DNA from 2 places in the Tepidimicrobium xylanilyticum genome. Region 1 is predicted to be linked to the other one. Evidence: a T-box and tRNA genes for the amino acid it is inferred to sense, from the RefSeq annotation. Region 1 holds a T-box; the other holds one or more tRNA genes.
The links. The T-box of region 1 lies ahead of BLV68_RS10855 (valine--tRNA ligase). A T-box ahead of a tRNA ligase gene usually reads a tRNA of that ligase, here a tRNA-Val.

Region 1 (3,434 bases):
AGGCACTTTTCCTGTTTGTTCTATACTTGAAAATACCATCCTAATTACCCAGAAGAAAATGATATCGTAACCCGTTACCAAAACATCCGTAGGGAAGAAATACTTATAATCTTCCGTTTCTTCTGGCCAGCCTAAAGTTGAAAAAGGCCATAGAGCAGATGAGAACCAAGTATCTAATGTGTCTGAATCTTGATACATATTGGTACTATTACATTTAGTACATCTTTCTGGTTCTTCTCTCGTGACTATTACCTCACCGCAGTCTTTACAATAGTATACAGGTAGTCTATGCCCCCACCAAAGTTGCCTCGATATACACCAATCCTTAATACCTTCTAACCAATGGGTGTAAATTTTTCCAAACCTTTCTGGAATAAATCTTAATTTTCCTTCCTTATAAGCATCTAGAGCTGGTTTAGCTAAAGGTTCCATCTTGACAAACCATTGTTTGGATATTAGTGGTTCTACAACGGTTTTACATCTTTCACAATGTCCAACACTATGGACATGTTCTTTAATTTCTACTAAATAACCTTCTTTTTCAAGGTCCTCTACAATCAACTTCCTAGCTACATATCTATCTAATCCATTATATTTCCCGCCATTTTCATTAATAGTTCCATCTTCATTCATTATTATTAAATGACCTAAATTATGTCTTAACCCTACCTCAAAATCGTTTGGGTCGTGAGAAGGTGTTATTTTAACAGCTCCAGTGCCAAAATCCATCTCTACATATTCGTCGGCAATAATTGGTATTTCCCTATTAACCAGTGGAAGTATGGCTGTCTTTCCAATAAAGTTCACATACCTCTCATCTTTGGGATTTACTGCAACTGCCAAATCTCCCAACATGGTTTCAGGTCTCGTAGTAGCAATAACAATGAACTCATCTTCATTCTTTATCGGATACCTTATATGCCATATATGTCCAGAAGTTTCCTCATGGTCTACTTCTGCATCTGAAATAGCCGTTTTGCAGTCTGGACACCAATTGATTATCCTATTACCCCTATATATTAAACCTTTTTCATATAATCTAATGAATACCTCTTTTACAGCATTGCTCAAACTTTCATCTAATGTAAATCTTTCTCTACTCCAATCGCAGGAAACTCCCAACTTTTCCAATTGGTTATTTATATTTCCTCCATATTTTTTGGTCCACTCCCAAGCTTCTTTTAAAAAATTATCTCTGCCTAACTCTTCTTTGGTTTTACCCTCTGATCTAATTTTTTCTACTACTTTTGCTTCTGTAGAAATGCTGGCGTGGTCCGTTCCTGGTAGCCATAATACCTCATATCCCTGCATCCTCTTCCAGCGTATAAGGATGTCTTGAATAGTATTGTTTAGAGCATGACCCATGTGAAGATTTCCAGTAACATTTGGTGGAGGCATCATAATGGTATATGGTTCTTTATCATAATTTATGTGGGCTTTAAAATACTCTTTTTCTTTCCAAAACTTATATAATCTATCTTCAAAATCTTTTGGATTGTAGGTTTTTGACAAATTCTCTATCATGTCTAACCCTCCTATTCTTTCCTTTATTAATCTATAATTAAAAACCCTTCGTCTTATAGTTTAAGGACGAAGGGTAATTCGCGGTACCACCTTAATTCCACAAAAATATTATGGCACTTATTCTATATAACGGATAAACCGTTCTAGCCTACTGTTTTCAGCTAGAATACTAAGAAGCTACCTTCAGTAACCATTGCCTATGAAAGCCTCTCAGCCAAGGGCTTTTTCTCTGTCTAGGTTAGTTACCTACTCCTCTTCCTCATCGTATCATATGGAATTGTTAGAAATTATTATACAGATAATGTTTATCTTTGTCAATAAATCAAATATAGTTTTTACTATCTTTAGACAGGAAAATAATTAAATAGTTTATAAATGCCAACATGTTTAAAACCACCGTAACTAAAATCAATATCTTAGTTATATTAGGGTCAGGAAATTTAAATACTATAGATAAGATTGCAACATAAAAGGAAAACGTGGCAATTTTCCCATATTTATTAGAGGGAAGAACTTTTTTATCCTTTAAAAGATATAGCATAAACCCACCTATAATCATTAATCCTTCTTTGGCTCCCATAATTAGCAAAACCCAAAACGGTATAAGACCTTCTGTAGTAAAACTTATAAGTACTGCAAAAGTCATCAATTTATCCGCTAATGGATCTAAAGCTGCACCCAATTTAGTTTTCAAATCATACTTTCTTGCAATATGTCCATCTAAAAAATCACTTATTCCGGCTAATATAAATACAATTGCTCCATAAATTATACGGTTTTTATTAGCTGAATAAAAAAGAATCAAATAAATAGGTACAAGCAAGATCCTAAATATAGTTAGTATATTAGGAATATTCATAACACAACCTCTTTTCAAGAATCTATTAATCTATTTATTTTCAAATAATTATTAAAATAGAATCCCAATTTATCATCTTTTTATTCATCACTATATATTTAAACTGTAACTAAAAAAAATAATCAGAATATTATAGCTATAAAGATGGCTTACAATATTAATAATATTATAGGAGGGATACATTTGTCAAAGGTTTTTAAATTTATACCCTTGTTCCTAATAACAGCTTTAATATTATCTATTGGTTTAACGGGATGTAAAAAGAGTGAACTCCAAAGAGTCAGATTGATAGAAGTTACCCACTCCCTTTTTTATACTCCTCAATACGTTGCAATAACCCAAGGCTTTTTTGAAGAAGAAGGTCTTGAAATCATACTTACAGATGGCAAAGGCGCAGACAAATGTATGGCAGCTTTATTAAGTGGTGAAGCAGATATTGGTTTTATGGGGCCAGAAGCTTCCGTATACGTTTATAACCAAGGGAGAGAGGACTATGCAATAAACTTTGCCCAATTAACACAAAGAGATGGCTCTTTTCTGGTAGCACGAGAACCAGATCCAGATTTCACCTTTAATAAACTTAAAGGAAAGGAGGTATTGGGCGGAAGAAAGGGCGGTATGCCCTATATGACCTTAGAGTATGTAGTAAAAAAACATGGGCTTACTCCCGGAGTAGATGTGAATTTAAGAACAGATATCCAATTCGATGTTCTTGCAGGAGCTTTTATTGGTGGAGAAGGTGACTACGTAACCTTGTTTGAACCTGTAGCAGCTACCCTAGAAAAGGAAGGAAAGGGCTATGTAGTAGCTTCCATTGGTAAAGAAGGAGGATATATACCCTATACTTGTTATTCTGCTACTAAGAGCTATATAGAAAAAAATCCTCAAATTATACAGAAATTTACCAATGCCATTTATAAAGCTATGTTATGGGTTCAGAGCCATACTACTGAAGAAATTGCAGAAGCTGTAAAACCTCAATTCCCAGATACAGACCACGAAATACTAGTTAAGCTTATAGAAAGATACAGGGAGCAGGACAGCTGGAAAC
Region 2 (3,434 bases), on a different contig from region 1:
TCCTTCTTTCTATTATCATGAGCGATTAGGGCTATGCGTTTTTGTTTCTTCATCTTTATCTTGGTCATTTCTCTTCTAACCATATAACCAACTCCTTCATTTTGCTACTATTACTTTATACAATTTTCAATCAAATAACAATCCTAATATAGAATTTATTTGAGATTAACCATGGATTTTGGTAAAATTATACTAACTAAGAAAGGAGGAATGGTTGCATGGATTTTAAAATCGGTAAGGGTGGAGAAGTAAAACTAATACCTGTATTTAAAGGCAGTGAAAAAATAGATGATTTTGATGGACTATATCAATTTTTAAAGGAGAAAGAAATATTTTCAGCAAAAGTTGGAGAAGTATATGCTGATATAGGATATAAGGGGGATAAGGTAGTATTAATAGGATTAGGTGAAGAAGAAAAGCTTACTGTAGACTCCATTAGAAAGGCCTATTATCAGGCTGGAAAAGAGCTTATGAAGTTTAAAGTTGAAAGTATCCAAGTTGAAGTACCTGAATTTAAAAACATCTGCTATATTGATGAAATTCAAGGAATGATAGAAGGGTTGTTACAATCTGAATACAGCTTTGAAAAATACCTAAGCCAAAAGAAGATAAAACCCAGCGTAAGAGAAGTTTACTTAAATATAATAGAGGGTAAGAAGGCAGAAGCAATTGATAAAGCCATTGAGGAAGTTAAAAACATCATAGATGGTGTATTCTTAGCAAGGGATTTAGTCAATGAACCTGCTATGACCATGACTCCTAAAATACTAGCAGAAAAGGCTAAGGAAGAATTAGAAGGATTAGGAGTAGATGTTAAAGTTTATGGCCAAGAGGAAATAGAAGAATTGGGTATGGAGGCCTTCCTAGCCGTTTCCAAGGGTTCTGCTCAGGAACCTCAATTGATAGTGATGGAATACAAGGGCAATGAAGAAGCCGAAGAAAAGTTAGCCTTAGTTGGTAAAGGCCTAACCTTTGACTCTGGTGGCTACTGCATAAAACCAGGAGATAGCATGAATACCATGTTCACCGATATGGCAGGGGCTGCGGCAGTAATAGGTGCTATGAAAGCCATTGCCAAATCTAAGCTAGATAAAAATGTGGTAGCGGTAGTAGCTGCTTGTGAAAACCTAATATCTGGCACTGCCTATAAACCTGGAGATATCATCGGCTCCATGTCAGGAAAGACTATAGAGATTTTAAATACCGATGCAGAAGGAAGGCTTACACTGGCCGATGCCTTATGGTATGCTGTAAAAAACCTAAAAGCAAATAAGGTTATAGATGTGGCAACATTAACTGGTGCTTGTGTGGTGGCCTTAGGAAATATAAATACGGGAGCTATTACCAATAATGAAGACTTTATGGAAGAGGTTAAAAAGGCAAGCCAAATAGCAGGAGAGCCAGTTTGGGAGCTTCCAAACAATGAAGAATACAAGGAATTAAATAAAGGGGATTTTGCAGATTTAAAGAATACTGGCGGCAGAGGAGCAGGAACCATAACTGCTGGCCTATTCCTAGGAGAATTTGTTGACAGTACTCCATGGGTTCACTTGGATATTGCCGGAACCTCCTATAGCAGCAAGGCTCGAGGATATCTACCTAAAGGGGCTACAGGAGTGCCAGTAAAGACTCTATATTATCTAGCAAAGAATTTTAAAAATTACTAGTATGATTGTTAACGCTCTTCTCTAGTATAGGAAAGGGCGTTAACAATTCCTATTGAAATCCCATTCGAAATATGCTAGAATATAAATAGCCTTGGGCGATTGGTTCAGGGGTTAGAGCGCCACGTTGACATCGTGGAGATCATTGGTTCAAATCCAATATCGCCCACCACACAAAAGGAACTAAGGATATCCTTAGTTCCTTTTTTATATCAATAAAGCATCGTAAGTATTGGGGTTAATAAGCCTATTATCCCACCTAATAGGCCTCCTAACCAGGTTATGGCTTTTAGCTCCCTGTTAGCAATCTCAAGTATAAGTTCTTCTGTAAAGGCTACATCAAAACCATTTATCTGGTCTTCTACTATCTTGGAAATATTGAAAGCCTTCACCATATTAGGCAATTGATTTTTTATTAAATTTTCTATTATAATCTTCAAAAAATTAACTATACTTAAAATGTCATCTTCATTAATATTAACTATTAAGGATGATATGGGCCTGTTTAAAATGCTTTCAATCGCATTATTTACAATAAAAAGTATATAATTATAAAAGTTATTAGAATCTAAGAACTTCTCTAACTCTCCCCTTATAAAAGCTAATAGACATCTCTTAATATTTTCTTCTTCAGATTTTAGCCTTTCCTCTAGTTTATCTATTATTTTATATTGATTATATTCCTTCAAAATACCTTGGATAATAAATTCAGAAACCAGCAACATATCCTCTTCTTTTAGCTCTTTTGTAAGGCCTCCAAACACATATCTAACTTCCTTTTTAAGAACTTTATCTACGACAAGCAATATAAAGGATATGATATCCTTGTTCCTATCAGGATTATTTATATATTCATCCAATAGGTTTACTATTCTATCCGATATAAGCTCTGGACTAATAAATATGGCAATTAGTTTATTCATGTTATGAGAAAACATTTCAGCAATCCACTTTTTTAATTGGTTCTGTATCTTTGGATTATCCAATACATCCTTCAGTGATGTAATTATAACCTGTTCATTCTGAATGATTGTATCCTTAAGCCTACTGATAATCTCTTCTGGAATAACTTCATATAGGGTTCTTTCATCTTGTGCAAATTGATTAATTTTCTCCATCAATAAAACATTTAATTCCCTTTTAACTTCCTCCGACTTAACCAATAAATTGAACATATTTTTTAGTATTTCTCGCATGATTCCATATATACTACCCTTAGAATCTATAAATATATATTCATCGATCAAATTAATCAGTCCATCTTTAAATTGGTCTTTACAAAATTGTAAAACTATTATATCGGCTAACTTTGTCTTAATACTTCCCTTTAACTTTTCAAATTCACCATAGTTTAAGCTTAAAATTATGCTTTTTAAAGTTCTATCATCAGTCTTAAGCTTCTTCATATAATTTATTATAAGTTTATCTATAGAACCATCATCCTTAAGCAATGAATTTACTACTATCTCTGGCGAAAGCAAATACTCTCCTACCGCCTCCCCTATACTTTTAGCAATCCTATTCTTCTCCTTTGGGATTAGACCTGGAGTAAAAGGGATGGGTATATTAAATATTCTCTTCTCATAATGAGGCCTAAATAGCATCTTTATGGCAATCCAATTGGTAATATATCCTATAACTGCACCTACTATTACTGGTATTATATAATTCACGTCTTCACCTCTTACATTATTTCCATATTCTAATAATATTTTAATTGAATATTTACCCATGTCAACCAATAATATTAAAGACCAACCAAAAAACGAA

Region 2: it encodes a tRNA-Val, which carries the amino acid that the T-box ahead of BLV68_RS10855 (valine--tRNA ligase) is inferred to sense. The anticodon was not compared.

The regions. Positions count from the first base shown of each region.
Region 1 is NZ_FNNG01000010.1:80,734-84,167, reverse strand. It holds gene BLV68_RS10855 (valine--tRNA ligase) at 1-1,524, opposite strand, end outside; T-box leader at 1,584-1,796, opposite strand; gene pgsA (CDP-diacylglycerol--glycerol-3-phosphate 3-phosphatidyltransferase) at 1,847-2,383, opposite strand; gene BLV68_RS10845 (ABC transporter substrate-binding protein) at 2,567-3,434, shown strand, end outside.
Region 2 is NZ_FNNG01000007.1:77,010-80,443, forward strand. It holds gene BLV68_RS08840 (leucyl aminopeptidase) at 219-1,667, shown strand; tRNA gene BLV68_RS08845 (tRNA-Val) at 1,761-1,836, shown strand; gene BLV68_RS08850 (DUF445 family protein) at 1,877-3,337, opposite strand.